Regions from separate parts of the Pantoea sp. X-Soil-MYKO-1289 genome, predicted to be linked through region 3. Evidence: predicted binding sites of a transcription regulator. Region 3 holds the regulator's gene; each other region holds the start of a gene.
What was found. The regulator Fur, encoded in region 3, represses iron uptake genes when iron is present. The targets are predictions, from matches to a motif close to ATAATAATGAGAACNACTATCAA.
Positions count from the first base shown of each region.

Region 1: the regulator Fur is predicted to act here: its motif matches at 3,361-3,383, upstream of AC6I7Z_RS03305 (TonB-dependent receptor domain-containing protein).
Region 2: the regulator Fur is predicted to act here: its motif matches at 4,442-4,464, upstream of fepD (Fe(3+)-siderophore ABC transporter permease).
Region 4: the regulator Fur is predicted to act here: its motif matches at 3,655-3,677, upstream of ftnA (non-heme ferritin).

Region 1 covers NZ_AP036004.1:669,179-676,970, forward strand. The annotation lists gene AC6I7Z_RS03280 (helix-turn-helix domain-containing protein) at 80-946, shown strand; gene AC6I7Z_RS03285 (hypothetical protein) at 1,132-1,335, shown strand; gene AC6I7Z_RS03290 (siderophore-interacting protein) at 1,566-2,357, shown strand; gene AC6I7Z_RS03295 (PadR family transcriptional regulator) at 2,440-2,976, shown strand; gene AC6I7Z_RS03300 (Rdx family protein) at 2,987-3,274, opposite strand; gene AC6I7Z_RS03305 (TonB-dependent receptor domain-containing protein) at 3,521-5,863, shown strand; gene AC6I7Z_RS03310 (hemin-degrading factor) at 5,919-6,950, shown strand; gene AC6I7Z_RS03315 (heme/hemin ABC transporter substrate-binding protein) at 6,947-7,771, shown strand; gene AC6I7Z_RS03320 (FecCD family ABC transporter permease) at 7,764-7,792, shown strand, end outside.
Region 2 covers NZ_AP036004.1:3,511,703-3,519,494, forward strand. The annotation lists gene AC6I7Z_RS16730 (enterobactin synthase subunit F) at 1-1,454, shown strand, start outside; gene AC6I7Z_RS16735 (ATP-binding cassette domain-containing protein) at 1,614-2,426, opposite strand; gene fepG (iron-enterobactin ABC transporter permease) at 2,423-3,403, opposite strand; gene fepD (Fe(3+)-siderophore ABC transporter permease) at 3,400-4,389, opposite strand; gene entS (enterobactin transporter EntS) at 4,534-5,784, shown strand; gene fepB (Fe2+-enterobactin ABC transporter substrate-binding protein) at 5,779-6,744, opposite strand; gene AC6I7Z_RS16760 (isochorismate synthase) at 6,922-7,792, shown strand, end outside.
Region 3 covers NZ_AP036004.1:1,251,279-1,259,070, forward strand. The annotation lists gene nagE (N-acetylglucosamine-specific PTS transporter subunit IIBC) at 1-1,962, shown strand, start outside; gene glnS (glutamine--tRNA ligase) at 2,126-3,793, shown strand; gene AC6I7Z_RS06005 (hypothetical protein) at 4,030-4,425, shown strand; gene fur (ferric iron uptake transcriptional regulator) at 4,486-4,929, opposite strand; gene fldA (flavodoxin FldA) at 5,284-5,814, opposite strand; gene ybfE (LexA regulated protein) at 5,949-6,224, opposite strand; gene ybfF (esterase) at 6,380-7,144, opposite strand; gene seqA (replication initiation negative regulator SeqA) at 7,395-7,792, shown strand, end outside.
Region 4 covers NZ_AP036004.1:618,079-625,870, forward strand. The annotation lists gene AC6I7Z_RS03040 (MFS transporter) at 1-471, shown strand, start outside; gene AC6I7Z_RS03045 (glycoside hydrolase family 31 protein) at 482-2,842, shown strand; gene ftnA (non-heme ferritin) at 3,006-3,518, opposite strand; gene AC6I7Z_RS03055 (nucleoside recognition domain-containing protein) at 3,962-4,633, shown strand; gene AC6I7Z_RS03060 (YjiG family protein) at 4,623-5,096, shown strand; gene AC6I7Z_RS03065 (M20 peptidase aminoacylase family protein) at 5,107-6,210, shown strand; gene AC6I7Z_RS03070 (DUF1989 domain-containing protein) at 6,244-6,918, opposite strand; gene AC6I7Z_RS03075 (amino acid ABC transporter permease) at 6,932-7,597, opposite strand; gene AC6I7Z_RS03080 (amino acid ABC transporter permease) at 7,597-7,792, opposite strand, start outside.

The DNA.
Region 1 (7,792 bases), 580 kb from region 3:
ACCCTTCCTTACATGCGTAAGACGTTTTTGTTATGATTATGTGACTAATCTCGCAATACTTTCTACGATCCGCACCGAAATGCTCAGCCTGAACGTTAAAAAACAGTACATCAGCGATCTGGTGGACTGGATTGAGGCGAATCTGACCGACGATCTCAATATCGATCTGATTACCCTGAAATCCGGCTACTCCAAATGGCACATGCAGCGCATGTTCAAAGAGATGACCGGCCAGACGCTGGCGGCCTACACGCGCAAGCGTCGCCTGACCATGTCCGCTATGGCGCTGCGCCTGACCCGCATGCCGCTGATCGACATCGCGGTGCGTTTTGGCTTCGATAACCAGCAGAACTTCACCCGCGTCTTCAAAAGTCACTTCTCGCTTACGCCGGGCGCCTTCCGCCGCGTGCCTGACCTGCAGCTGCAAAGCTTTCACGGGCCTATCTCCGTATATGGCGAAATGCTGCAGGCGCAGCTGGTGGAGCGCGATGAGCTGCAGCTGCGCGGCGAACTGATCGAATGGGAGTGCAAATTCGGCGACTACGTGCGCGACCATGCGCAAACTGTCGCGCAGCAGGCGCGCCACTTCGTGCAGCGGGCCGCGCCCCACGTCGAGCGCGGCTGGCTCGGCTTTCAGTACGGCCCGGGCAGCTCGGCGGCGGAGCAGCAGCATATCAGCCTGTTCCAGGCGCTGGAGAGTCAGCACGCCGACATCCTGGGATCGCACATCGTCAACTGGACCTCGGCGCGCGGCCTCTACGCCACCATTCCCTGGCAGGGCGCGCCCGAACAGCTGACGCGCTTTATCGCCGATCTCTACTACGTGCATCTGCCCGCGCTGGGCGTCGCGCGCCGTCAGGGCAAAGATCTGCTGCGGCTCGATATGAAAGCCTCGACGCCGGATACGCTGGTAGGGCTCTTCTCAATACCGGTCGCCCAAAGCTGAAACCGGCTTTTCGTGCGGTGAAATGTGATAAACCGCACGATTTTATAAAATAGATCGGTTTTCTGGCGTAAAATTCCTGCCTTAAACCGACAGCCATGCGGATATCGTGCATTTGGCCTGTCGGACTGGATATTCATCTGCCTTTCAGGTTCTTTCCGAACCAGACAGTTAAAACGACGACAATCATGAAACTTTCTACGCTGTTCCTTGTTACGGCGCTTACTGCGTTGCCGCTATTCGCCAGCGCCCAGATGGCTGAACCCTTTACGCCGCCTGCCGGCCTGCACCCGCATGCTCAGCCGGCCCAGCACGAAATCCTGGGCGACAATGCGCTGCCGCAGCAGTCGCAAAAACAGTTCAGCTCAGACGCGTTAAACGACAACGTCTGATCGCCACGCGCGCCCAGCCAGCGCGCGCCTTTGCTTAATCCCTTCTTTCACCACTGCGCAGGCGTTTGCCCGCGCAGGTTTTCGGCTGCGCGAAAACAGCACAAACGATCCTTGCGTGTAAGATATATCATGAGTAATCTGAGCGTCTCAAATGAGAATCATTTCTAAAATATCTCACCTATTGACGTTTGCAGCCGAAGGCGCTGACCAGCTGCGCAACAGGAGAACTTATGCATTCCGACAACCGAGCCTCCCGCAGCCGCGCGCCGCAGCGCGTGCGCAATGAACTGCGTTTCCGTCGCATCAGCGTCGCCAGCAAAACGCTCATCGCCGGTGAATTCTGGCGCGTGGTATTTCACGGCAGCGATCTGGCGGGCTTCGCTTCACCCGGCTTTGACGACCATATCAAACTCTTTTTCCCGCAGGAGAGCGGCGCGGAATTGCCGCTGCCGCAGATGACCGACGAAGGCGTGGTCTGGGCGGATGGCGCGCGTCCGCCGGCGCGCGACTACACGCCGCTCGCCTTCGACGGCGAATCATCGCTGACCATCGATTTCTATATTCACGAGGGCGGCGTCGCCAGCGGCTGGGCACAGCAGGCGCAAGAGGGCGATCGGTTAATCATCGGCGGCCCGCGCGGCTCGCTGGTGGTGCCAACCGACTACGCGTTTCAGCTCTACGTCTGCGACGAAACCAGCCTGCCGGCCTTTAAGCGCCGCATAGCGGCTGCCGAGGCGCAGGATCTGCACCTGTTCGCCTGCGTGGATGAGGCGACCGGCCGCGACTACCTGCCGGATCTGACTGGCGTGAATGTGCGCTGGCTCGGCAGCGGCGCCGCGCAGTCGGGTAAACTTGAGGCGCTCATCGCCGAGCTGGATAACATCAGACTGCCGCCGGAGGATTACTTTGTCTGGCTGACCGGCGAAGGGGCGTTTGCGAAAGCGCTCGGCGACTACTTTGTCGAGCGTCGCGGCCTGGATGCCGCCTTTGTGCGCGCCGTCGCTTACTGGCACGCCAAATAGGCTGCCGCCGCCGCCCGTGTTGAATTTTGCCAGGCGGCGGACTACTATCATCCTCCCGTAAAAAACTCCCTTCAGGCAGGCAATGAAACAGGACCCGGCTTTCTCGTGTCACCAGGATTCCGCTGCGCGCGGTGAATGCGGCGGTCGTCGCAAACGTCGTGAGAAGATGCTGGATGCCAGCGATATCCGCCTGTTAATGCTGCACTTTCTCGCGCAAAACGATGCGCACGGCTATGAGCTGATCAAGTCGATCGAAGAGCTTTCCAAAGGGGAATATTCTCCCAGCCCCGGCATTATTTACCCCAACCTGACGCTGCTGGAAGAGATGGACGCTATCCGCGTGGTTGACGCGCAGGCGTCGCGCAAGGCCTATACGTTGAATGCGGCAGGACGCGCGCGGCTGGCTGAACAGCAGCCGCATATCGCGCATCTTATCGAGCGTCTCTCGTCGCTGGCGGTGCTGGTGAACAACCGCAGCCTTCCCGACGTCGATCGGGCGATTCACCGCATACGCACCACGCTCAACAGCCGCCTGTCGCAGCAGGATCTCTCGGCGGACACGCTGGAAAAGGTGGTCGACGCGCTGAATGCGGCGGCGGATAAGATCGCCGCCAGCTAACGCCGCTGCCTCAGGGTTTCTTCTTATCGACATGACCCAGCGAACGCTCCGGGAAGCAGAGATCGCGCACGCGCTGCTTCAGCGCCGCCGCATCGGGAAAACCGCCGTCGCGCTTACGCTCCCAGAGCGTCTCGTTATCAATGGTAATAACGAAAATGCCGCCGGTGCCCGGCTTAAGCGTCACCGCCGCCAGGTCGTCCGCGAAAGTTTGCAGCAGCTCCTGCGCCATCCAGGCGGAGCGCAGCAGCCAGTTACACTGCGTGCAGTAGTGAATGGTGACGGACGGTTTCTCAGTCATAGGGATTTCCGTAGCGAAAAAGAGAAGGGCGCACGGCGCAGCTTGGCAATTCGTGCGGTGTAAGATACATCTTACTCTAAAGCCAGTTGATAATGATTACCACTTACATTACATTTCTGGCGAAATTATTCCTATAAAAATGACGTCTCCCTTTACGGTTTTATGTGCGAAACCGGAATTTAGCTACTGACAGCAAATAAGTGAGCAAATACTAACAATCACAAGGTATTTGCGCTTATGTCTTTAATGTTTCAGGGATTGACCCAACAGCGTCTGTGTAAAATCGCGCTGCTCGCCTCATCTGTTCACGCCGCCTGCGGCTACGCCGCCAGCGATTCGCCTCTGGTTGACTCGACCAGCGGCGATGCGGTGATGACCGTTACCGCGCCGAAGCCCAAAGCGGGCAATAAAACCACCCTGACCGTAGCGGATCTGCAAAAGCGCGGCGCGAACGACTTTGGCTCCATCATGCGCTATGAGCCGCTGATCGCCGCCACCGGCTCGGCGGGCGGCTCTTCTTCGGGCAAAAGCGGCTTCGACCGCGCAGGCTACAGCGGCTATAACATTCGCGGACTGGAGAGCAATCGCGTCGGGCTCGACGTTGACGGCATTCCGCTGCCGGACGCCACCGGCCGTCCCTACGTCAGCCGCGTCGGCAACAACACCTTCGGCATCGGCCGCGGCGACTACATCGATCCCTATATGTTCGGCAGCATCGAGATTGAGAAGGGCGCGACCGCGGTCGATCAGCCCAACGCCTCGATTGGCGGCAACGTCTCGTTTCATAACAAAAGCGCCGACGACTACCTGAGCGGCAGCAAAACCACGTACTTCGGCTATCAGAGCAACTACAACTCCGCCGACCGCAGCTGGCACAACGGCATCACGGCCGCGGCGGGCGACGAGGAACTGCGCGGCCTGTTCGTCTACAGCCGCCGCGACGGCCAGGAGACGCAAAACAACAGCGGCGTGAAAGAGGCTTATCCGGCCAACTGGCACTCCGACGCCTTTATGACCTCTGGCATCTGGCAGCCGAACGATCGGCACAAGCTGAGCGCCACCTTCGACTACTACCATAAAACCAACCACACCCACTATGACGGCTGGGACACCTCCGGCAATACCATTTGGGGCACCTCGCAGCAGCAAAGCGACACGCGCCGCTTCGGCGTCAGCCTGGCGGACGAGTGGACGCCCTACAACGATCTGCTCGATACGCTGACCACGCGCCTCTACTGGCAGAAAACCGAATCGCACGACAATACCTGGATGCCGAGCAGCGCCAGCGCGTATGAACGGGTCTATTCGGATTACAACACCGCTAGCCTGGGCTTCGACACGCGCGCCAGCAAAATCGCCGGCCGCCACGAGCTGAGCGCCGGCGTCAACACGCACATTGAGGACACCGAGCGTCCGTTCCGCCAGTCGCCCACGCCGAGCCAGTACAGCGTGATCATGCAGCCGCAGGCCGACAGCCGCAGCTACACTGTCGCCGGCTTTGTGCAGGATAAGATCAACTTCGACCTCGACAGCCACGGCTTCGCGGTGATCCCCGGCGTGCGCGTGATGTACCAGAACACCAAACCGCGCAACCTTGCCGATCTCACCGCTGGCAGCAGCGTGCTGACCGAAGAGCAGCTGGAAACGCTCTACGGCGCTGGCAACAGCGACACCGAGGTGCTGCCGTCGCTCACCTTCCAGTACGATCTGACCCCTGCGCTTATCACTTATCTGCAGTACAAGCGCGGCGTGCAATTCCCGACCGCCAGCCAGCTTTACGGCTCCTGGAACCTTGGTTCCAGCTACGCAGGGCGCGCCCAGTACGCGCTGGTCGGCAATGCGGATCTCGACACCGAAACCAGCAATAACTTCGAATGGGGCCTGAAAGGCCAGGCGGTGGAAGGCGTGACGGTCAACGCCTCGCTGTTCTACAACCAGTACAAAAACTTTATCGCCTACACGCGCTACACCCGCGCCGGCAACCCCGATAAGTTCGTCAACGTGCCGGGCAACATCTATACCACTTATCAGGCGGAGAACCGCGACAAGGCCTATATCTACGGCGCTGAGCTGGCGACCCGCATCAACTTCGGCAGCTGGTTCCAGGCGGTCGACGGACTGAGCGCCAGCTTTGCGCTGGGCTATAACGAAGGGAAGTCGAAGTCGAGCTATTCAGGCGACAAATATGTCGATCTCGACAGCGTCGCGCCGCTGAAGGCGATTGTCGGCCTGGCGTGGGACGACGTGCAGCGCGGCTATGGCGCGGCCGTAACCGCGACCTTCGTGAAAGGCAAGCGCGCCACCGAGACCAACCGCGAAAGCTACAGCAACAGCGGCGCGGCGATTACCGATGCCACCAGCGAGTATATGCGCGTGCCGGGTTATGGCATGGTGGATGCAACGGCCTACTGGCAGGTGGCGAAAAACGTCCGGCTGAGCGGCGGCGTCTATAACCTGACCGATCGCAAATACTGGGACTACACCAGCAGCCGCGAGCTGACCAGCGACACGGCGCAGGATCGCAACGACGTGGCGCTGGCGGTGATGCCGGGCCGCACCTGGCAGCTGGGCGTCAACGTCGATTTCTAATCACTGGAACGCCCTGCGCAGGCGCAGGGCGCATCTCTTAGGGGAGCAAGGCGCAATGAATTCACTGTGGCAGCACTATCAGACGCTGAAAAGCCGTCATCCGAAAAAATATGCCCGCGAGCTGGCTGCGCTGATGGGCATCAGCGAAGCGGAGCTGTGCGCAGCGCGCGTCGGCCAGGAGGCGCAGCCGCTGAAGCCGCAGTTCCGCGAGCTGCTGTCGGCGCTGGAGACGGTGGGCGAAACAAAAAGCATCACTCGTAATGGCTATGCGGTGCATGAGCATCTTGGCCATTACCAGAACCTGACGCTGGGCGATCACGCCGGGCTGGTGCTGAATCCGCGCGCGCTCGACCTGCGCTTCTTCCTCAGCCAGTGGCGCAGCGCTTTCTTTCTGCGCGAGCAGAGCGCGCGCGGCGAGCGGCAGAGCATTCAGATCTTCGATCGTCACGGCGACGCGGTGCTGAAAATCTACGCCACCGACCGCACTGATATGGCGGCCTGGCAGGCGCTGATCGCGCGCTTTGTCGACGACGCGCCCGCCGCGCTGCATGTAGAGCCTGTGGAAACCGCACGGTTCGCCGGGCATATCGACGCCGCCGCCATCGACAGCGAATGGCGCGCCATGACCGACGTGCATCAGTTTTTCGCTCTGTTGAAGCGTCATAACGTTTCGCGACCGCAGGCGTTTCGCGCGGCGGGCAGCGATCTGGCGTGGCGCGTGGATAACGACGCGCTGGCGCGGCTGCTGACGCTGGCGCAGCGGGACGGCAACGAAATCATGATTTTCGTCGGCAACCGCGGCTGCACCCAGATCTTCACCGGCGCGGTGGAAAAAGTGGCGCCGATGGAGAACTGGCTCAACATTTTCAACCCGCGCTTCACGCTGCACCTGATGGCGGATCGCATCCACGAAAGCTGGGTAACGCGCAAACCGACCGGCGACGGCTTCGTCACCAGCCTGGAGCTGTTCGCGGCCGACGGCACGCAGATCACCCAGCTCTACGGCCAGCGCAGCGAAGGCACGCCGGAGCAGGCGCGGTGGCGCGAGCAGGTGACCTCGCTGAGCGCGGTGGGAGAAGCCGTATGAAAGGGGTGATCGCTGGGCTAACGCTGCTGCTGGCGCTGCCGTCGCTGGCGGCGGAGCGCGTGATCGCCATCGGCGGCGACGTCACGCAAATTGTCTATGCGCTGGGCGCGCAGCAGGCGCTGGTGGCGCGCGACAGCACCAGCCAGCATCCGGCGCTGGCGAAGCGGCTGCCGGATATCGGCTACATGCGTCAGCTTAACGCTGAAGGCATCCTGGCGCTGAAGCCGACGCTGGTGCTGAGCAGCGAGCTGGCGAAACCGTCGCTGGCGCTGCAGCAGGTCGCTCAGGCTGGCGTTAAGGTGGTGGAGATAAGCGGCGAGAGCAGCCTGGCGGCGATCCCCAAAAAGATCGCCGCCATCGGCAAGGCGCTGCACCGCGACGAAGAGGCGCAGGCGCTGGCGCAGCAGGTTAACCGCACGCTGGCGGCGCTGCCGAAGCGGCCGCTGCCGGTGAAGGTGCTGTTTATCATGTCGCACAGCGGCATGAAGTCGCTGGCGGCGGGCAGCGATACCGCCGCCGACGGCGCTATCCGCAGCGCGGGCCTGATCAACGCCATGGCGGCAGTGCCGCACTATCAGCCGCTGTCGCAGGAGGGCGTCATCGCCGCCGCGCCGGATCTGGTGGTGATCGGCGACGACGGGCTGAAAACCCTCGGCGACGAAGAGAAGGTGTGGCAACTGCCGGGCCTGGCGCTGACCCCGGCTGGCCAGCATAAGAACCTGCTGGTGATCGACGAGATGGCGCTGCTCGGTTTCGGCCTCGATACGCCGGGCGCCATCGTTAAGCTGCGCAAAGCGGCGGAAGCGGCCCGGCATGAGTAATGCCGCCGCGCCGCGCTGGCT
Region 2 (7,792 bases), 2.3 Mb from region 3:
GTCCCGATCTCACCGCCAGCCGTTTCGTCGCCGATCCTTTCGGCGACGGCACGCGCATGTACCGTACCGGCGACGTGGCGCGCTGGCTGGCGAACGGCGCGGTGGAATATCTGGGCCGCAGCGACGATCAGCTGAAGATCCGCGGCCAGCGTATCGAGCTGAACGAGATCGATCATGCGCTGGCGGCGCTGCCCGGCGTGCAGCAGGCGGTCACGCACGCGGTGGTGCTGGGCAACGCCGACGCGCAGCAGGGCGACGCGCGCCAGCTGGTGGGCTATGTGGTGGCAGACCGCGCCGTTGATGGCGAGGCGATGCGCGCCGCGCTGGCGCAGCAGCTGCCGGCGCATATGGTGCCGGTGGCGATCGTCGCGCTGGAGGCGCTGCCGCTCAGCAGCAACGGCAAGCTGGATCGCAAGGCCCTGCCGCTGCCGCAAAGCCGCGCGGGCGATGCTGGTCGCGCGCCGCTGCCGGGGCTGGAAACGCAGCTGGCGGAGGCGTTCGCCGCGCTGCTGGAACGCGACGCGGTTGGCGCGCAGGAGGATTTCTTTGCGCTGGGCGGCCATTCGCTGCTGGCGATGCGGCTGGCGGCGCAGCTGCGGCGCGCGCTGAAGCTGCCGGTTTCCGTCGGCCAGATTATGGTCGCCTCGACGGTTGAGAAGCTGGCGGCGCTGCTGAGCGATGCGCAGACGGCGCAAAATGCCGGTTTCGAGCCGGTGCTGCCGCTGCGGGTCGGCAGCGGGCCGACGCTGTTCTGTTTCCATCCGGCGTCAGGCTTCGCCTGGCAGTTCAGCATCCTGCAACGTTATCTGGACGCACGCTGGTTCATCGTCGGCATCCAGTCGCCCGACGCCAGCGGCCCGCTGAATCAGGCGGCGCATCTGGATGAGGTGTGCGACGCGCATCTCGCCACGCTGCGGCAGCAGCAGCCGCACGGCCCTTACTATTTCCTCGGCTATTCGCTGGGCGGCACGCTGGCGCAGGGCATCGCCGCGCGGCTGGAGGCGCTCGGCGAAGAGGTGGCGTTCCTCGGCCTGCTCGATACCTGGCCGCCAGAGACGCAAAACTGGGACGAGAAGCGCGGCGAGAACCAGCTCGATCCGGCAGTGCTGGAAGAGGTGAACCGCGAGCGCGAGCAGTTTGTCGCCGCGCAGCGTCAACAGGCGGGCGAAGGCATGGAGGCGATGTTCGACGCCATCGAGGCCAACTATGCCAGCTCGGTGCGGCTGCTGGCGACCGCGCGCAGCGCGCGCTTCAGCGGTCGCGCCACGCTGTTCCTCGCCACCGAGACGCAGCAGCCGGGTCAGGATGCGCGTCGCGCCTGGGCGCCTTATGTCGGCGAGCTGGAGGTGCGGCCGCTGGCGTGCGCCCACGTCGAGATTATCTCGCCGCGCATGTTCGAGCAGATCGGGCCGCAATTGCAGCAGCTGCTGATGGTATTTTCTAAAGGCAGCTGATTAGCTCGAAAAGCGGATGGTATGGCCCGAAGAGCAAAGCGTCCCGCGACAAGGATGTCGCGGGCCGAGCGAGCAGGGATGCGTAAAGCGACTTTGCGATCGGGCCATATCATCCGCTTTGGCACCTCTCTCCTAAACCATCCCTATTCAGTGCGGGTTTTAGCTAGCGTCTCCGTTGCGCCCGCGTCCCAGCGGCACAATCATCGGCGTATGCGCCACCGGATCCTCAACGATAACGCAGCGCAGCCCGTAGACCGCCTCAATCAATTCCGGCGTTACAATCTCCGACGGCCGCCCCTCGGCAACAATCTGGCCGCTGCGCATCGCGATAAGATGCGTGGCGTAGCGGCACGCCTGATTCAGATCGTGCAGCACCACCACCAGCGTGCGGCCATGCTGCTGATTGAGATCCTGCATCAGCTCCAGCAGTTCGATCTGATGAGTAATATCGAGCCAGGTGGTGGGTTCGTCCAGCAGCAGCAGCGGCGTCTGCTGCGCCAGCACCATGGCGATCCAGACGCGCTGACGCTGGCCGCCGGAAAGCTGATCCACCGGCTGTGCGGCGATATCCGCTACGCCGGTCGCCTGCATCGCCTGCTGCACCGCCGCCTCATCCTCGTCGCGCCAGCGGCCGAACAGCGGCTGATGCGGATAGCGGCCGCGCGCCACCAGTTCGCTGACGCTGATGCCGGAAGGCGCCTGCGAACTCTGCGGCAGCAGGCCGAGACGTCGCGCCACCTCTTTGGTGGAGAAGCGCGCAATCGCCTCGCCGTCGAGCAGCACCTGCCCCTTCAGCGGCGACGCCAGGCGGCTCAGCGCGCGCAGCAGCGTCGATTTGCCGCAGGCGTTGGGGCCGATGATCACCGTCAGTTCGCCATCCGGAATGGTTACCGACAGCCCCTCCGCCACCACTTTCTTTTCGTAGCCCAGCGTCAGCGCCTCGCCCCGCAGGCGCGCAATCCTCTCTGTCATTGGCGTCGCGCCTCCCTGACCAGTAGTGCAATCAAATAAAGCCCGCCAAGGCTGACGGTAATCACGCCGACCGGCAGCTGATACGGCAGAAAAAGATGCTGCGCCGCATAGTCCGCCGCCAGCAGCAGCAGCGCGCCGCACAGCGCCGCCAGCGGCAGCGCCCCTTTGATGCCGCCGCACAGGCGACGAGCGATCTGCGGCGCCAGCAGGGCGACGAACGAAATGGGGCCGGCCAGCGCGGTCGAGGCGGCGGTCAGCACCACGCCGAGCAGCATCAGCCACAGCCGGCTGCGCTCCACCGGTACGCCCAGCGCGCAGGCGGTGTCGTCGCCCATCTCCAGCAGGCGCATACGCCGCGCCAGCAGCGCGGTCAGCAGCAGCGCCGCCGCCAGCACGGCGACCGCCGGCGCGGTTTTCGCCCAGCTGATGCCGTTAAGCGATCCAGCGCTCCACAGCCCGGCGCTGAGCGCCGCCTCCAGCGAGGCGCTGATAATCAGCCAGCCGTTGAGCGCCATCAGCAGCGCGCGCACGCTGATGCCGACGATAATCAGCCGGAAGGTCTCTACCCCGTTGCGCCAGGCAAACAGATAAACCACGCCAGCGCTCAGCACGCCGCCCAGCAGCGCCGCCAGCGTCATCGCCTCGCTGTTTTGCTGAAACAGCACCAGCGCCACCAGCACGCCGCTATAGGCGCCGGTGTTGAAGCCGAGAATATCGGGGCTGCCGAGCGGGTTGCGCAGCAGCGACTGAAAAATCGCGCCGCTCACCCCAAGCGCCGCGCCGAGCAGCAGCGCCATCGCCACGCGCGGCAGCCGCCACTCCAGCACGATCAGCTGAACGTTGCGCGCCGCTTCGCCATTGAACAACTGCCAGAGCTGCGCGCCCGTCACCGGCAGCGCGCCGCGCGTAACGCCGAAAAAGGCCAGCAGCGCGCAGGCCGCCAGCAGCCAGATGGCGTGCATCATCGCCCGACTCATACCTGCCCTCTCCCCAGCTTGCGGCGCACCAGCACAATCAGCATCGGCGCGCCGAGCAGCGCGGTGACCACCGAGACGCGCAGTTCGCCCGGCACCATCAGGCGGCCCAGAATATCGGCGGCCAGCAGCAGACAGGGAGTGATCAGCAGCGTGCCGGGCAGCATCCAGCGGTGATCGTTGCCCCACAGCCAGCGGGCCAGATGCGGCGTCATCAGCCCGACAAAGGCGATGGGGCCGACGGCGGCCGTGGCGGCGCCGCTCAGCAGGGCGATGGCCAGCAGCCCCAGCAGTTGGGTACGCGCCACGCGCGTGCCGAGCGCCGTCGCCAGATCGCCGCCCATGCTCAGGGTATTGAGCGCGCGCGCCAGCAGCAGCGCGATCAGCGCGCCGACCGCCACCGCTGGCCAGGTAGCGCGCAGCACGGCAAAGCTGCGGATATCGAGCGAGCCGCTGTGCCAGAAGCGCAGATGGTCGTAAATATCGGGATTAAGGAGAGAAAGTCCGGAGGTCAACCCTTCCAGCACCGCGCCGAGCGCCACGCCCGCCAGGGTCAGGCGCACCGGATTGACGCGGCCGCCGCCGAGCGCGCCGGTCAGCGCCACCAGCAGCGACGCCAGCAGCGCGCCGACAAAGGCGAAGCCGAGCCAGTCGGCGGGCGAATCAGCGCCAGACAGGGCGATGCCCAGCACCACGGCGAAACCTGCGCCTGCGTTAACGCCAAGAATACCGGGATCGGCGAGCGGATTGCGCGTCAGGCTCTGCATCAGCGCGCCCGCCAGCCCGAGCGCGCAGCCCGCCAGCAGGCCGGCAAGCGTGCGCGGCAGTCGCGCCTCGCGCACGATAATACAGTCTGCGCTGCCGCAGCGGGTGGTCAGGGCAAGGTAAACATCATGAATGGCGATCGATTTAGCGCCGAGCATCAGGCTGAGCGCGATCAGGAGCAACAGCAGCATCCCTGAAGCGGCTATTGCGGAGAGTTGGCGCATAACGTTCCGAACCTTCACTGTTCACTGACGCAGCGAACGCGTCAATTTGATAATGATACTTGTTATCGTTATTACTCGTATTTTTGTATGTTACCATGATTCGCCTCGACCATCGCGAGGAAAACCGCAGCAAAAGGCGAAGCAATGAACAAACCCTCCCATCTCATCGACCTCAGCCTGTTGAAGACGCATTCCGCTTTTCGCGCCGTCTTTATCGCCCGTTTTATCTCTATCGTCGCGCTTGGCATGCTGGCGATTGCCGTGCCGGTGCAGATCCAGCAGCTGACCCGCTCGCCCGCGCTGGTCGGGCTGGCGGTGACCCTGGCGGGCGCGGGCATGTTCGTCGGACTGCTGACCGGCGGCGTGCTGGCGGATCGCTACGAGCGCAAACGGCTGATCCTGATCGCGCGGTCTACCTGCGGCCTCGGCTTCGTCGCGCTGGCGGTTAACGCCTCGCTGCCGACGCCATCGGTCAGCGCGGTCTTTTTGCTCGGCCTGTGGGACGGCTTCTTCGGCGCGATTGGCGTGACGGCGCTGCTGGCGGCGACGCCGGCGCTGGTGGGACGCGAAAACCTGATGCAGGCGGGCGCGATTACCATGCTGACGGTGCGCTTCGGCGCCATTCTCTCGCCCGCCGTCGGCGGTCTGGTGCTGGCGCACGGCGGCGCGGCGTGGAATTACGGCCTCGCCGCGCTCGGCACGCTGCTCACCGTGCTGACCCTGCTGCGGCTGCCCGTGATGCCGCCGCCACCGCAGCCGCGCGAGCATCCGCTGCGGGCGCTCGCCAGCGGCGTACAGTTCTTGTTTGCCGCGCCGCTGGTCGGCATGGCGGCGCTGATCGGCGCGCTGGTCACCCTGGCGAGCGCGGTGCGCGTGCTCTATCCGGCGCTGGCGCCGCACTGGCAGGTCAGCCTCGATGAGCTGGGCCTGATGTACGCCGCCGTGCCGCTCGGCGCGGCGCTGGGCGCGCTCACCAGCGGACGGCTGGCGCAGACGCCGCAGCCTGGCAAAGTGATGTTAGCCAGCGCCGTCGCCGCTTTCCTCGCGCTTGGCGCCTTCAGCCTGATGCCGCAGTTCGCCCTCGGGCTCGCCTGCCTGGCGGCGTTCGGCTACTTCAGCGCCGTTAACAGCCTGGTGCAGTACCAGCTGATTCAGTCGCTGACGCCCGATGCGCTGCTGGGACGCATCAACAGCCTGTGGACGGCGCAGAACGTCACCGGCGATGCGATCGGCGCGGCGATGATCGGCGCGCTGGGGTCATGGCTGCTGCCGCAGCAGGCCGCCGCGCTGTTCGGCTTCGGCGCGGCGCTGCTGGGCGGCGTGATGTGGATGCTGATGGCGAAGCTGCGACGCTATCAACCGCCAGCGCCGACGCTGGCGGAAGAGGCGTTATGATTTAACGAACAGCTGCTCCAGACGCGCCAGCAGATGGCTGGCGCTGTAGTAATCAAGACGGAAAGTGTCGGCGCCCAGCGCGTAAACCTGCTGCTGCTTCACCGCCGCGGTTTGCGCCAGGAACGGATTCTGCATCAGCTGTTTCGCGCCTTGCTCCTCCGCGGCGAACAGCAGGAAGCTGTTGCCGTTCAGGCCGCTGGCGACGTTCTCGCCGGAGAGCTGAATAATATCTTTGCGCTGGCCCATGCTGTGCGTCTGCTGTAGATCCGCAGGCGGCACGGCGAGCGTAAAGCCGAGCTGCTCCAGCAGCTTGCCCTGCGCTGATTCGCGCGTCCACAGGTTCACCGCGCGGCCGCCGCCGTTAAACACCATCGCGGAAACCGGCTGCGGCGGCAGCGTGATTTTCTGCTTCAGCGCCGCCTCTTGCGCATCGAACGCCTTTACGCGCGCCGCCGCCTCCGCCTCGTGGCCGGTCGCTTCACCGAGCAGCGTCACCAGCTGCTGCCAGCTTTTATCGTCATAGTTCACCACCAGCGTCGGCGCGATAGCCGAGAACTGATCCACCAGCTTAAGCGCGGAGTCGTTGCCGGTCGCGCTGACGATAATCAGATCCGGCGCCTCGGCGGCCACCGCTTCGGCGCTCGGTTCGCCGATATAGAGCCGCTTAAGATGTTTACGCTTTGCGACGTCGCTCCACTGACGGAAAAAGCCCTGCTCGTCCGCCAGACGGCTGCCCGGCGCGGTCGCCCCGCTGGCGATGACCGGCGCGTCGATCGCCAGCAGCGAGCCAGTCAGGGTGACGCTGGTGGAGACGATGCGCTGCGGCGCTTTTTCCAGCGTGACGCTGCCGCTGGCGCCTTGCAGCGTGCGCGGCCAGCCTTCCTCGGCATGCGCGTCAGAATTAGCCAGGACGGTGACGAAGGCCAGCGCCGCCACCGTGGTAAAAATCCGCTTAAACATAAGATTCAGCCCACCTTTTACTGAAAGACAACCTTCTGTCGCCCTTACGCATCACGCTGAGATCGCGCGCTCAATGCCGCGAATTTATTGACACTCCAGCCTAATCAACGTAGGTTACAGAACCACAATACAAATGATAATCATTATTAGTTATCTTATCATTTATAGGTGAAAATTATGGTGGAAACGTTGACGTTTGGAAATCCCCTGCTGGAGGATTTCTCCGCGCTGTGCCGGGGATTTATCTTCACATCCCCGTGGCGCAGTATCGCTACGCAAGGCTGCTACACCACGATCGCCACGCCGGCGACCGATGGCGACGCGCTGAACGGCGACTTTCAACAGCAGCTGCGACGCCACTTCGCATCCGCAAAAAAACAGGGCATCGCCCATCCGATCCTGGTCGGCGCCATCCCCTTCGACGTCACGCAGCCCGCCGCGCTGTTTATTCCGGAATCGCATCAGGTCTTTAACCGCGCCGATCTTCAGGCTGCGCTGCCCGCCGTTCAGGCGCCGCTGCCGCAGGTGCGCCGCCGCGCCGCTATGCCGGAGCACGATGTGTTTACCGCCATGGTGGCAGAGGCCGTGGCCGCTACGCAGCGCGGCGAGCTGGATAAAGTCGTGCTGTCGCGCCTGATGGATATCGTGACGGAGCAGCCGGTCGATATCGCCGCGCTGATGCAGCGCATCGTGGCGCAGAACCCAAACAGCTATCACTTTCATCTGCCGCTGCCGCAGGGCGGTTCGCTGGTCGGCGCCAGCCCGGAGCTGATGCTGCGCAAAGCGGGGCGTGATTTTAGCTCCTGCCCGCTGGCCGGCTCCGCGCGACGCGACGCCGACGCGCAGCGCGACAGGGCCGCGGGCGACGCCCTGATGCAATCGGCGAAAGATCGCCACGAGCACAAGCTGGTGACCGACGCGATGCGCGAGGTGCTGCAGCCGCGCAGCCGCCTGCTCTCGGTGCCCGCTACCCCTTCTCTGCTGACCACCGCCACGCTGTGGCATCTGGCGACGCAGATCGACGGCGAAGCGCTCGACGAGCAGGAGA
Region 3 (7,792 bases):
ATATTAATGGGGGTCGGCTACTGGCTTGACCCGGACGCCTGGGGCGCAAGCAACGCGCTCGCCGCGCTGCTGATAAAATCAGGCGCGGCCATCATTGAGCATATGTCCGTACTCTTTGCTATCGGCGTGGCTTATGGGCTGTCAAAAGATAAAGATGGCGCGGCGGCGCTGACCGGCTTCGTCGGTTTTCTGGTGGTGACGACGCTCTGCTCGCCGGCAGCCGTATCGATGATCCAAAAAATACCGCTTGATCAGGTGCCTGCCGCCTTCGGCAAAATCGAAAACCAGTTTGTCGGCATTATGGTGGGCATTATCTCCGCGGAGGTCTATAACCGCTTTAGCCATGTCGAACTGCCGAAAGCGCTCTCTTTCTTCAGCGGACGACGCCTGGTGCCTATCCTCGTCTCCTTTCTGATGATCGCGGTGGCGTTCATTCTGATGTACATCTGGCCGCTGATCTTCAACGGACTGGTGAGCTTTGGCGAACATATCCAGAAGCTGGGCTCGGTCGGCGCGGGCGTCTACGCCTTCTTTAACCGTCTGCTGATCCCGGTCGGCCTGCATCATGCGCTTAACTCAGTGTTCTGGTTCGACGTCGCGGGCATCAACGATATTCCTAAATTCCTCGGCGGCGCGCAGTCAATCGCTAACGGCACCGGCATTGTCGGCATCACGGGGCGCTATCAGGCGGGCTTCTTCCCAATCATGATGTTCGGTCTGCCTGGCGCGGCGCTGGCGATCTATCACTGCGCGCGTCCGGAAAACCGCGTTAAAGTCGGCAGTATTATGCTGGCTGCGGCCTTTGCGGCCTTCTTCACCGGCATTACCGAGCCGCTGGAGTTCTCCTTTATGTTCGTCGCGCCGGTGCTTTACGTCATCCACGCGGTGCTGACCGGCATCTCGGTATTTATCGCCGCCAGCATGCACTGGATCGCCGGCTTCGGCTTTAGCGCCGGTCTGGTGGATATGGTGCTGTCGAGCCGCAACCCGCTGGCGACCCACTGGTGGATGCTGATCCCGCAGGGCATCGTCTTCTTTGCGCTTTACTATGTGGTATTCCGCTTCACGATTAAGAAGTTCAACCTGATGACGCCGGGCCGCGAGCTGGCGGTAGCGGGCGACGAAACGGACGGCTACGACGTTAACGTCGACACAACCGACAACGGCGAGAGCGCGACCGAATCGCTGGCGCGTCGCTATATCGGCGCCATCGGCGGCTCCGACAACCTGACCGGCATCGACGCCTGTATCACGCGTCTGCGTCTCAACGTAAAAGACTCGGCGCAGGTCAATGAGTCCGTCGCCAAACATCTGGGCGCGTCCGGCGTTATCCGCCTGAATAAACAGAGCGTGCAGGTGATTGTCGGCACCCAGGCGGAAAGTATCGCCACCGCAATGAAAAAAGTGCTGACGAAAGGGCCGGTCGCCTCCGCGGGCGGCGCTTCAGCAGCGCCTGCCGCGCCGGCGGCAAAACCGCAGGCAGCGTTGAATCGCGAGACCAAAACCATCGTGACGCTGATGGCGCCGGTGAGCGGCGACGTGGTCGCGCTGGAAGCGGTGCCTGACGAAGCCTTCGCCAGCAAGGCGGTAGGCGAAGGGCTGGCGATCAAGCCGAGCGGTAAAACCGTGGTGGCGCCGGTTGCCGGCACCGTGGTGAAAATCTTCGACACCAACCATGCCTTCTGCCTGGAAACCAGCAGCGGCGTTGAAATCGTGGTGCATATGGGCCTCGACACCGTGGCGCTGGGCGGCAAAGGCTTTGCCCGGCTGGTGGAAGAGGGCGCGACGGTGGCGTCGGGTCAGCCGGTGCTGGAGATGGATCTCGATTTCCTCAACGCCAACGCGCGTTCGATGATCAGTCCGGTTGTGGTCAGCAACAGCGAAGATTTCGCCGGGCTGACGCTGCTGGCGACCGGCCCGGTGGTGGCTGGCGAAACCCCGCTTTACGAGGTAAAAGGCTAAGCCCCTGAGCGCATCGCCGTAAAAAAAAGCAGGCAGGAAGCAATTCCTGCCTTTTTTCGTTTTATCGCCTTAACAAACCGGTTGTTTCCCTTCGACGCTTTGTGGATCATACTCCGTTACTTCGTGGTACAAACCACCCGCTATACGTATTGAGGATTGAGAGATGAGTGAGGCTGAAGCCCGCCCAACTAACTTTATTCGTCAGATCATCGACGAAGATTTGGCGAGCGGCAAGCACAGTAGCGTGCATACCCGTTTTCCGCCTGAGCCCAATGGCTACCTGCATATCGGCCATGCTAAATCGATCTGCCTGAACTTCGGCATCGCTCAGGACTATCAGGGTCAGTGCAACCTGCGTTTCGACGACACCAATCCGGTTAAAGAGGATATGGAGTTCGTCGAGTCCATCAAGCGCGACGTGCAGTGGCTGGGCTTTGAGTGGAGTGGTGACGTTCGTTATTCCTCAGATTACTTCGATCAGCTCTATCACTACGCGGTTGAACTGATCAATAAAGGTCTGGCCTATGTCGACGAACTGACGCCGGAAGAGATCCGCGAATATCGCGGCACCCTGACCGCGCCGGGCAAAAACAGCCCCTATCGCGATCGCAGCGTCGAAGAGAACCTGGCGCTGTTCGAAAAAATGCGCAACGGCGAATTCGCCGAGGGTAAAGCCTGCCTGCGCGCCAAAATCGATATGGCGTCCAGCTTTATCGTGATGCGCGATCCGGTGCTCTACCGCATTAAGTTCGCCGAACATCACCAGACCGGCAAAAAGTGGTGCATCTATCCGATGTATGACTTTACCCACTGCATCTCCGATGCGCTGGAAAATATTACCCATTCGCTCTGTACGCTGGAGTTCCAGGACAACCGTCGCCTCTATGACTGGGTGCTGGATAACATCTCTATACCCGTGCATCCGCGCCAGTATGAGTTTTCGCGTCTTAACCTCGAATATGCGGTGATGTCGAAGCGCAAGCTGACGCAGCTGGTCAACGAAAACGTGGTGGAAGGCTGGGACGATCCGCGCATGCTGACCGTTTCGGGCCTGCGCCGTCGCGGCTACACCGCCGCCTCTATCCGCGAGTTCTGCCGCCGTATCGGCGTCACCAAACAGGATAACGTGGTGGAGATGGCGTCGCTGGAATCCTGCATTCGCGACGATCTGAACGAAAACGCGCCGCGCGCCATGGCGGTGCTCGATCCGCTGAAAGTGGTGATTGAGAACCTGCCGGCCGGCCATAACGAAATCATCACCATGCCAAATCATCCGAACAAGCCGGAGATGGGCACCCGCGACGTGCCGTTTGGCCGTGAGGTCTGGATCGATCGCGCTGACTTCCGTGAAGAGGCCAATAAGCAGTACAAACGTCTGGTGCTGGGCAAAGAGGTGCGTCTGCGCAACGCTTACGTGATCCGCGCCGAGCGTGTGGCAAAAGATGAAGAGGGGAATATCACCTGCATCTACTGCACCTGCGACGTCGATACCCTGAGCAAAGATCCGGCTGACGGCCGCAAGGTGAAGGGCGTGATCCACTGGGTCTCCGCAGACCACGCGCTGCCGGCGGAATTCCGCCTTTACGATCGCCTGTTCAGCGTGCCGAATCCTGGCGCGGAAGAGGATTTCCTGACCACCATCAATCCGAACTCGCTGGAAATTCGTCAGGGATTCGTCGAGCCAGGTTTGCAGAACGCCAGCCCGGAAGCGCCTTATCAGTTTGAGCGTGAAGGCTACTTCTGCGCCGACAGCCGCTATTCGCGTCCCAACCAGCTGGTGTTTAACCGCACCGTGGGCCTGCGCGACACCTGGGCAAAAATCGGCGATTAAATTTTTGCATTAACGGCATGATAAAATCACTACAGGGCGAGCAATCGCCCTTTTTTATAGCTGCAATCAGCCGCAAGGCAATTTTTTGTTCTGTAACAAACAATTACTACTTGTCGGACCAGTATGGGCGTTGTCTGAGTTAACGAAAATTAATCAATTTACAGATGTGAATTTCATTTTTTCAGGTAGGCTATTCGCTCTTTGAAGAGGCTATGCGGGCATAAAAAGGAAAAATGATGACGGCTCTTGGTCAGGAAGCAAAACACAGCGTGGTAGTTTTACATCAGTTAATCGAACGTATATTCAATCAGCCTTCAGGCGAAGACGATACCTTCGATCTGCTGCTTTCACACTTCCATCCCGATTTCCGCATGGTGACGCCGCAGGGGCGGCTACTCGATTTAAATCAAACCGAAGAGCTGTTTCGGCAGTTACAGGGGCGCCGCGAAGGCATGCGCATTGCCACCAGCGAGCACGCGGTGATCTCTCAGGGCAAAGATGAGGTCACTATTCAATATCGCGAGCTGCAGATGATGAACGGCAGCGATCAGGCGCGCATCTCGCTGGCGATCCTCGACTGCACGACCTCAATTCCCCGCTGGCGCTATCTGCACGAAACGCTGGTCGCCTGACGGCCATAAAAAAAGCCGGTACGCAGACCGGCTTTTAGCATTACTGCATAGCGCACATCTTTACTGATCGTGGAGCGTTTCGTCTTCGCGGCAATCGCCCAGCGAGCAGTGTCCGTAGAGATAGAGGCTATGGTTCGTCAGCTTGATGCCGTGACGGGTAGCAATATCTCGCTGGCGTGATTCGATCGATTCGTCGCTGAATTCGATGACTTTGCCGCAGTCGAGGCAGATCAGGTGATCGTGATGATGCTGCTGAGTCAGTTCGAAAACCGATTTCCCGCCTTCGAAGTTGTGACGCGTAACGATGCCCGCATCGTCAAACTGGTTCAGTACGCGATAAACGGTAGCCAGACCAATCTCTTCGCCCATATCAATCAGGCGTTTATACAGATCTTCCGCGCTGACGTGATGGCACTGAGGTTCCTGAAGCACTTCCAGAATTTTAAGTCTGGGCAGCGTGACTTTCAGGCCAGCCTTCTTTAATGCGGTATTGTTGTCAGTCATGCGGATATTGTCCTGTTACTTTGCTGGTTACTTGAGGCGCCTTGCCTTGAATGTCGTTCGGTGTCTATTCTCATTTGCGTCTCATTATAGAGGTGAAGTTTTGAAATGAAAACCGAGGGAAACGCCTGAAATCAACACGGGCTGTAAGAAGATGCGTAACGGCGCCGGGCGGAGAAATGCAGGAGGTTCGTTATCATCTCGCTAACTTCCTGACCTCGCGGAAGAAATAAGCAGATAACCGATGTGGGTATTGTACAGAATCAGAGATAAAAGTTAAAAAACTGTAGCTATTATTTCTATAGGAAAAACCTTTAACTCAATGTGAGCCAGCGCCCACATTGAGTATGTGGGTAATCAGGCTTCGATGATCGCCTGCAGCTGCAGCTCATCATAAATCTGCTTAACCCAGGCCTCGACGCGCTGGTTGGTCAGTTCCGGCTGACGATCTTCGTCAATCGCCAGGCCGAGGAAGTGCTTGTCGTCCGCCAGGCCTTTAGAGGCTTCGAAATGGTAGCCTTCGGTCGGCCAGTGGCCGACGATCACCGCGCCGTTCGGCTCGATAATGTCGCGAATGGTGCCCATCGCGTCGCAGAAATATTCCGCGTAGTCTTCCTGATCGCCGCAGCCGAACAGCGCCACCAGCTTGCCGTTGAAATCGATCTCCTCCAGCGTTGGGAAGAAGTCGTCCCAGTCGCACTGCGCTTCGCCGTAGTACCAGGTCGGAATGCCCAGCAGCAGGATATCGAACGCCTCGAGATCTTCTTTCGTGCTCTTGGCAATGTCGTGCACTTCCGCAACCTCTTTGCCCAGCTGTTTCTGGATCATTTTTGCAATGTTTTCGGTGTTGCCGGTATCGCTGCCAAAGAAGATGCCTACGATTGCCATGGGGTAAATAACCTCTTAAATCCTGATAATGAGTGCATGCGCAGAGCGCACAATTAAGCGAATGATAGCAGAGCGGGCAAAAGGGCGGAACTCGAAAAGCCGCTCCATTTGCTTCTGCGTGCGCTTTACGCTATTCAGCCCAGTTTGAGTTGCGCCAGCAGCATTTGTTCAATCAGTTCGCTGCGGCTGATATTGCGCTGCTCAGCCAGGGTGTTTAACGCATCCACGGCTTCGCTGGTCATTTTAAGTTCGACACGACGCAGCCCGCGCACTTTGTCACGTTTCAGTTGATTGCGCTTATTGATGCGCAGCTGTTCATCACGCGAGAGCGGACTGGTTTTCGGTCGACCGGGCCGACGCTCGTTTGCAAACAGATCCAGCGTGGTGCGGTCAGTGTGTTCTTTTGCCATGGGTTAGTAAAACTAGCGGCGCGAGCAGGCGCGTTTATCACGAAATGGGCCATTGCCGCGGCAAAAAAATGAGCAGCGGCAAAATTTAGCGCGCCATCATACTCCAGCCGAAGTGATGACGCCAATGCTAAACCGCGAACGGCAAGCTTTTGCTTTTAAAGCGCAAAAAAGCGGCGGACGCTGCGCAATACGGCATCAGGTTTCTCGGCGTGCACCCAGTGGCCGGCGCCGCTGATGACGTGCGCATGCGCGGCGGGAAACTGACGCAGCAGCGCGTCGCGATGCTGGTTGTCGAGATAGGGCGAGTCGCCGCCGCGTATAAAGAGCGCAGGATGCGGCCAGGGCGGCACCGCTTCCCAGCCAGATATTGTAGCGTAATTTTCCCATAGCGCCGGAACGTTGAAGCGCCACTCCCCATCCTGAAACGATTTGAGAATAAACTGGATAACGCCTTCTTCTTTAATATGCGTGCGCATCACCTGCGCGGCCTCGCTGCGCTGGCGCACGCCTGCGTCGCTAACGGCGCGGATGGCGGCGAAAATCTCATCGTGGCGTCGCGTCTGATAATCCACCGGCGCGATGTCGATCATCACCAGCCTTTCCAGGCGCTGCGGCGCCAGCGCGCTCATCGCCATGGCAATTTTTCCGCCCATCGAGTGGCCGATAACGGCGACGCGATCGATCTGGTGCGCGTCCAGGGTGTCGAGCATATCCTGCGCCATGGCGCGATAGCTCATCTCGTCGGCGCGCGGCGACAGGCCGTGGTTGCGCACATCCACCTGTATCAGCGGGCCTGCGTCTTTAAGGCCGCGCGCCAGCACGCCGAGGTTATCCAGACTGCCGAACAGGCCGTGAATAAGCAGGATGGGCAAGGAATCAGCGATTGATTGGTCAGTTTGCAGACGAGCATTTAAAATCATGGCAAAGTTCTTAAGATGGGGACCTTGGGTTAGGTTATCATGCTTTCACCTTTCCAGGCGCGACGACACGGCAGGCTTTAGGGCATATTCCGACTTTTGCCGTATGAGCGTGCGAAGGCTATCAGCCCGCCTGGATTTAACTTTATAATCCTTATGTTAGAACCCGCCCGCTCCGCGAACAACCGAGTGTTGCAACGGCGTTTTTCAGGCTGGCGTGGTTCTGTCACGAGTCGAAACCGTACGGAAAAAGATGAAAACGATTGAAGTTGACGAAGACCTCTACCGCTATATCGCCAGCCACACGCAACATATCGGCGAGAGCGCCTCTGACATTTTACGGCGGATGCTAAAATTTAATGCCGGTCAAAGCGCGCCTGCGGCAGCGGCGCCGTTAGCCGCTGGCGAGGCGGCGCAAAAAACGATCCAGCCGGTGCGCGCGGAAAACCGCCCGCAGGATCGCGTGCGCGCCGTGCGTGAGCTGCTGCTGTCCGACGAATATGCCGAACAGAAGAAAGCGGTCAATCGCTTTATGATGGTTCTCTCAACCCTCTATCGTCTTGATCCTTCGGCGTTTGCTGAAGCCACTGCCTCGCTGCAGGGCCGTACTCGCGTCTATTTTGCGGGCGACGAGCAAACGCTGTTGCAAAA
Region 4 (7,792 bases), 630 kb from region 3:
ATGTTCGCCTGGCTGCCGTTTCTCGCCGCCGATCTCGGCAGCGTCGCCAGCGGCTACCTGACCAAAATCTATGTGAAGTGGTTCGGCCTGACGCGCGTCAACTCTATCGTCGCCAGCTCGATCACCGGCGCGGTGCTGATGATCTCGCTGGCGCTGATGACTCTCGTTAAAGATCCTTATCTGGCGATCGCCCTGATCTCGATCGGCGGCTTCGGCCATCAGGTGATCTCCTGCATGCTCAGCGCGCTGGTGGTGGAGCGCTTCGATCGTCGCCAGATGGCAACGGTTAACGGCATGCGCGGATCCTGCGCCTGGATCGCCAGCTTTATCTTCTCTCTGATTATCGGCGTTACCGCCGACACCGTTGGTTTTAATCCGCTGTTCGTCGCCATGGGCTTTTTCGACCTGGTGGGCGCGATTTTCCTGGTGATGTTTATCGCCGAACGTCGTCAGCGCAGCGCGGAACAATAAGGACACCGTTATGAAAACCCTGAAGAACTGGACGCTGAGTCAGCACGCCGATCATTTTGTCGAGCTGAAGGTGGACAACCGCCATCTGCTGCGCCTCTATGTGCTGGAGTCAGGTCTGATGCGCGTGCTGCTGAAGCGCGACGGCGAGCTGGCCCTGAACCGAACCTGGAGCATCGCGCCAGAGGACGACGTGCCCTGGGAGGGGCGCGATCGCGAATCCCTCGACGGCTTCGGGCTGCCGGGCTTTCAGCTGGAGCACGAGGCGAACCAGCTGCGCATCAGCACCGACCGGCTGCGCGTGACGGTGCACCATCCGCTCTGCCTGAGCTGGGAGCATTATCATCAGGGGCAGTGGCAGCCGCTGGCGGCCGATCGCCACACCGGCGCCTATTTGCTGAACGCGCACGGCGACGGCGTGGAGCACTATCAGCGTCGTCAGCCGCAGGATCGCGTCTACGGCCTCGGCGAGAAGAGCGGCGATCTGAACCGCAGCGGCCGCCGCTTCGAGATGCGCAACCTCGATGCGATGGGCTATAACGCCGCCAGCACCGATCCGCTCTATAAGCATATTCCCTTTACCCTGACGCAGCGCGACGGCGTCAGCTTCGGCCTGTTCTACGACAACCTGAGCAGCAGCTGGCTCGATCTCGGCAACGAGCTGGACAACTACCATCTGCCCTATCGCCGCTACCGCGCCGAAGCGGGCGATCTCGACTATTACCTGATGCTGGGGCCAAAGCTGCTGGATGTCACTCAGGCCTTCGTGCGCCTGACCGGCCGGACTATTTTTCAGCCGAAGTGGAGCCTGGGCTACAGCGGCTCGACCATGCACTACACCGACGCCCCCGACGCGCAGCAGCAGCTGCAGGGCTTTATCCGCCTCTGCCGCGAGCATGAGATCCCCTGCGACTCGTTTCAACTCTCGTCGGGCTACACCTCGATCAACAACAAGCGCTATGTCTTTAACTGGAATTACGACAAGGTGCCGAATCCCAACGGCATGAGCGAGGCGTTCCACGCGGCGGGCATGAAGCTGGCGGCCAATATCAAACCCTGCCTGCTGCAGGATCATCCGCGCTATCAGGAAGTGGCGTCGCAGGGGCTATTTATTCGCGACTCGGAGCAGGATCGCCCCGAGCGTTCGGTGTTCTGGGACGATGAAGGATCGCACCTCGACTTTACGCATCCGCAGGCAGTGCGCTGGTGGCAGGAGAACGTCACCGCGCAGCTGCTGGAGAAGGGCATCGACGCCACCTGGAATGACAACAACGAATATGAGGTGTGGGACGGCGAAGCGCGCTGCCACGGTTTCGGGCAGAGCATCGCCATTAAACACATTCGCCCGGTGATGCCGCTGCTGATGATGCGCGCCTCGCTGGAGGCGCAGCAGCGCTTCGCGCCGGAGAAGCGGCCCTATCTGATCTCCCGCTCCGGCTGCGCCGGGATGCAGCGCTACGTGCAGACGTGGAGCGGAGATAACCGCACCAGCTGGCAGACGCTGCGCTACAACATCCGCATGGGACTGGGCATGAGCCTTTCGGGCTTGTTTAACGTCGGTCACGACGTCGGCGGCTTCTCCGGCGACAAGCCGGACGCCGAGCTGTTTGTGCGCTGGGTGCAGAACGGCGTGATGCATCCGCGCTTCACCATCCACTCCTGGAACGACGATCACACCGTGAATGAACCCTGGATGTATCCAGAGGTGACGCCGCTGATCCGCGAGGCGATCCGTCTGCGCTACCGCCTGATGCCCTATCTCTACACGCTGCTGTGGCAGGCGAGCGCGAAGGATGAGCCGATGCTGCGTCCCACTTTTCTCGATCACGAAGAGGATGACGAGACGTACCGGGAAAACGACGACTTTCTGCTGGGGCGCGATCTGCTGGTGGCCAGCGTGGTGGAGGAGGGCAGCCGCGCGCGCGAGGTCTATCTGCCGCGCAACGCCTACGGCTGGTATGACTGGCACAGCGGCCAGTGGCTGGCGGGCGGTCAGACCGTGACGCTCGACGCGCCGCTCGATCGCTTGCCGCTGCTGGCGCGCGCCGGTTCCGCCATTCCGCTGGGACGCTGCGAAAGCACCACCGATGCGCGGCTCGACCGCGTGCGCGAACTGCAGCTGTGGCCTGCGCCGGGCGAAGCGCGCAGCGAGGGCGAGTTTTTCGACGACGACGGCGAGAGCCACGGCTGGCGGCAGGGCAATGCGCTCTGGGTGCGCTGGGCGCTGCGCAGCAGCAGCGATCGGCTTGAGCTGACGCTGGAGAAGCGCGGCGACTATCAGCCGGCGTGGCGTGAGATTGAGGTGTTGCTGCCCGCCGGCGAGCGGCGCGAGCTGTGGATCAACGGCGAGAAGGGCGGGCGGTTTAGCTTGTAATCTGTAACGGCGGTGGGGCGATCATGGCAGACCGCACTGCACCTGAAGCGCGGGCAGGATGGCCCGAAGAGCAAAGCGTCCCGCGCCATGGACGGCGCGGGCCGAGCGAGCATGGATGCCTTGAGCGACTTTGCGATCGGGCCATCCTGCCCGCGCAGGCGCCTCAGCCATTAGCGCCGTGGCTTTCCGCATTCATACGCGCCAGATCTTTATCGATCAGGAACAGGCCTTCGCCTTTGTTGCCCACCAGCGCCAGCTTATCCAGTACGGTTTTAAACAGCTTCTCTTCTTCGTGCTGCTCAGCCACGTACCACTGCAGGAAATTAAAGGTGGAGTAGTCGAGAGAGGTAATGGCCGCATGCGCCAGCTCGTTGATTTTACGCGTGATCAGCTTCTCGTGCTCCAGCGCCTGCTCCAGCAGCTCCGGCAGCGAGTTATAGGCGACCGGCGGCGCGGCGATAGAGCCCAGCACCGGCATCGCGCCGGTATCGCTCAGATAGTCGAACAGGCGCTGCATATGCTCCATCTCTTCGCGGGAGTGCTCTTTCAGAAACGCCGCTGCGCCTTCCAGACCTTTATCGCTGCACCACGCGCTCATCTGCAAATAGAGATTCGCGGAGAAAAATTCGAGGTTAAGTTGATCGTTAAGACGCGCGGTCATTTCAGCAGTCAGCATGAGCAATTCCTTTATAGAAGCAGAATAAGTAAACAGGTGAGAAGTGGTGAATTATGCACCATGAGGCGTAGCGAAAGATAGTTTTTTACTTAAAAATTACAATTTATCTAATTGATTTAAATAGAATTATTCAGCTATTTGAATGCGAGCGATTATCATTCCTTGACCAGTTAGGCTTCGCACTACGTCGGTGCGCCACCGTTGCGCATTGATGGTGCAGGGCGGCTTATTTTCTGTGGCGATGCAACAAGCGCGCGATATTCGCCGCGCCACCCTGCCGCTGACAAATATAAAACGATGCAGATTTAATCGATTATTTATTTAACAGCGAAAGAGAGGAAAACTTTATTTTCAAAAGAGACGTTATGCGGCGGCTGGCATAAATCCTGCAACCGTCAGAGTTCCATATATCGCAACTGATAAACTATGCGCAGGGAATAACCATGTCTGAAGAAAAAATAACGCTGACAGGCGAACGGGTTTCAGCCAGCAAAGGAAGTTATCTGGCGCTGATTGTGGCTATCCTCTTTTTTTCAGGATTGCTCTACCAGGTCGACGGCTTCCACTGGCTGGGCGCCTTTGACTTCACCACGCTGGGCGGCAGCTTCGGCACCATGAAGGATCCCGCCAGCAACACCTTTCTCGGCGCGGGCGGACTGAGCGCCAAAGCGGGCTTTCTCTTCGCGCTCTCGCTGACGCCGACCGTCATGCTGGCGTTGGGCGTGCTGGAAATCTTTACCCACTACGGCGCGATGCGCGCGGCGCACAGGCTGCTGACGCCGCTGCTGCAGCCGCTGATGGGGCTGCCGGGGCGCTGCGGGCTGGCGCTGATCACCGATCTGCAGAGCACCGATGCGGGCGCCGCGCTGACCAAAGAGATGTATGACCGCGGTCAGGTAACGAAAAAAGATATTGTGGTGATGAGCGCCTGGCAATATTCCGGCGCGGGATTGATCAATAACTATTTTGCTATCGGGTCGGCGCTGTTCGCCTCGATGACGCTGCCGATTATTATTCCGCTCGCCTTAATGTTCGTTCTTAAATTTGTCGGTGCGGCGCTGACGCGTTGTGTGTTAAACAGTGTTTATAGAAAGGATTTCAGCGATGGAAAATAACGGCGCGGTAAAAAGCAGTCACAACCCTTTTGATATTTTTGTCGCCGGCGCGCGCAAAGGTTTCCATATTGCCATCCATAACCTGATGCCGAACGTAGTGATGGCCTATGTGCTGGCAGAAGTGCTTAATTTACTCGGCATTATGCCGTTCCTCGGCCAGCTGTTCGCGCCGGTGATGGGGCTGTTCGGCCTGCCGGGCGAAGCGATTACCGTTCTGCTGACCGCCTGGCTCTCCTCTTCAGCCGGAACCGGCGTAGCGGTAAGCCTGCTGACGAAAGGGGTGCTGACCGGCGCGGACATCACCATTCTCGCGCCCGCCATTTTCCTGATGGGATCGCAGCTGCAGTACATGGGCCGCCTGCTGGGCGTGGCCGACGTGCCGAAAAAATACTGGCCGCTGCTGATGCTGGTAAGCGTCATCAATGCGGCGATCGCGATGTTCGTTATGCGTCTTTTTGTTTAGGAGAGAAGCGGTGTCAAAGGTCTTAGAGCACTATCACTATCTGCATGAAATTCCAGAACTGGGCTTTCAGGAGTTTAAAACCTCCGCCTATATTGCCGATCAGCTTGAGAAAGCCGGGCTGAAGGTGACGCGCAATATCAATCAGACCACCGGCATCGTGGCGGAGATCGACAGCGGCGTGCCGGGTCCGGTGCTGGCGCTGCGCGCCGACATGGATGCGCTCGGCCATATCATCGACGGCGTCGCCTGCGCGCGCCATACCTGCGGCCATGACGGCCACTCTTCCGTGGTGCTGACCGCCGCGCAAGAGCTGCTGGCGGAAGGCGCGGTGAAAAAAGGGCGGCTGAAAATTCTCTTTCAGCCAGCCGAAGAGCTGGGCGCCGGCGCGCTGGCGATGGTAGAGGGCGGCGCGCTGGATGATGTGGAGATGATCTTCGGTTTCCATTTGCGGCCGCTGGAGGAGTGCGTGGTAGGCCAGGCGACGCCCGCGGTGCTCTACTCCGCCTGCTCGACGCTGGAGGCCACCATCAAAGGCGCGCCCGCGCACGCCGCGCGTCCGCATCTCGGCGTCAACGCGCTGGACGCGGCGGTGCAGGCGGTCAATGCGGTCAACGCGATTCATCTCTCGCCGGGCCTTAACTGGAGCGTGAAAGCGACCCGCTTTCTCTGCGATGCTGGCGTCACCAACTCAGTGCCCGACGAGGCGCGCGTGGTCTGGGATCTGCGTTCGCAGGAGAACGCGCCGATGGAGGTGCTGAAGGAGAAGGTCACGCAGGCGATCCAGCACAGCGTCGCGGCGCTGGGCGCATCGGCGCAGGTGGTGGTGCTGAAAGAGATGCCGGCGGCGGAGATCCATGATGAAGCGACGGCGGTGATCCGCGCGGCGATTACCGAGGTGCTGGGCGCTGAGGGATTGCTGGAGGCGAAAACCACGCCGGGCAGCGAGGATTTCTTTTTCTATCCGGTCAAGCGCCCGCAGGTCAAGGCGGGCTTCTGGGGGCTGGGCACCAACCTGACGCCGGGCCTGCACCATCCCGACATGCGCTTCGATCTCAACGCGCTGGAGATTGGGGTGAATATCTTTAAATCCTGCGTAAAAAGGGTGCTGGGATAAGCAAAAAACGCCCGCAGGCGGCGGGCGCTGTGATTATGCGCGCGGCACCCATGGCCCCTGCAGCCCTGGCTGCGGGAAGCCGTTGGTAAGGATGCGCAGCTCTGCATCACGCGGCGTATTATCGCCTTGCCCCTGGATGCTGACGATATCTTGCGGACAGGCGGAAAAGGCCACATAGCAGTCCATCTCGGCGCGCAGAATCACGTAATCGCCCGGCTGCGTTACCACGGGCAGGGTTTTCAGCGTGACGCCGTCCGGCTGAACCTGGATATTCATAAAAATGTTAAAGGAGGCCAGGTTGCCGTGCGGCAGCGTGACGCCCAGTTCCGCCATGGATTCAAACAGATTGTCGTGACAGTTGCGGTGAGGTTCGGTGCAGCCCAGCAGTTCATAGCGGCGCGCATCGCAGGCCGCCATAAAAGTGTCATGTACGCCCGGCGAGGTGTCCGCCACCAGCGTCAAAATCGGATGGCGCTGGCTGGTGATAAAGCTGTCGCCGACGCGAGGGTTGAGGCGCTGATTCCAGACGCGCGTCGCCTCCATCGACATATATTCTCCGATATCCGCTGCGTTATAAGCCCAACAATCCACCACCTGCGTACCGTGCAGATTGATCACCTGCACCGCCTCGCCCTGTTTGAGAAAAATGGCTTTGCCATGACGCGCGGGAATGCGCTGTGCGTCGCGCTGCTGAAATTCAGCCAACATAATTCGCTCCTGGTTAGTGTTGCATGCCGCGACGATAGCGCGTCATGCGGAATTCAAGACGGCGCGCCAGCCAGTCAATCAGGCTGTTGAGCGCCCAGTAACAGATCGCCACCGTGAGGTAGATCTCCAGCGGCGCATAGGTCGCGGAGATCGCCTGTTTCGCCGCATACATAAACTCCTGCACCGATACCACCGACAGCAGCGCCGAATCCTTGATCAGGCCGATAAGCAGCCCAGCCAGCGGCGACAGCATTTGCGGCAGGGTCTGCGGCAGCACCACGTCGCGCAGCTGCTCGGTGCGGCTCAGCCCCAGCACGCGGCTGGCTTCCCACTGCCCCTTCGGCAGCGCCTCAATCGCGCTGCGCGCCACCTGAGCGATATAGGGGGCGTAGTAGAGCGTCAGCGCCAGCACGCCTACCTGGGGCGAACTGAAGGTGACGTCATACTCCGGCAGCACAAAATAGAGCAGATAGATCACCACCAGCAGCGGCAGCGCCAGCGTCAGGCCGCTATAAAGCGCCAGCAGCCTGCGCAGCATAAGGGGCGCGCGCATCAGACCGGCCGCCATGATGCCGCCCCACAGCAGCGAGCAGAGGGCGGCGAGGGTGCAGAGCTGCAGCGTGGCCGCCAGCCCCTCGCCCAGCGACGGAAGCGCCGCGTAAATTGCCTGCCAGTCCATCAGGTCGATCTCCTGTGCGCTTCCAGCCAGCGCGCGGCGCCGATCAGCGGCAAGGCGATAAGCAGATAGCCCGCCGAAACCAGCAGCAGCACCTGGGTGGCTTCATAGGTACGGGCGATCACAATCTGTCCGGCATAGGTCAGCTCGGTCAGCGCCACCACCGACGCCAGCGGCGTGGTTTTCAGCAAAATAGTA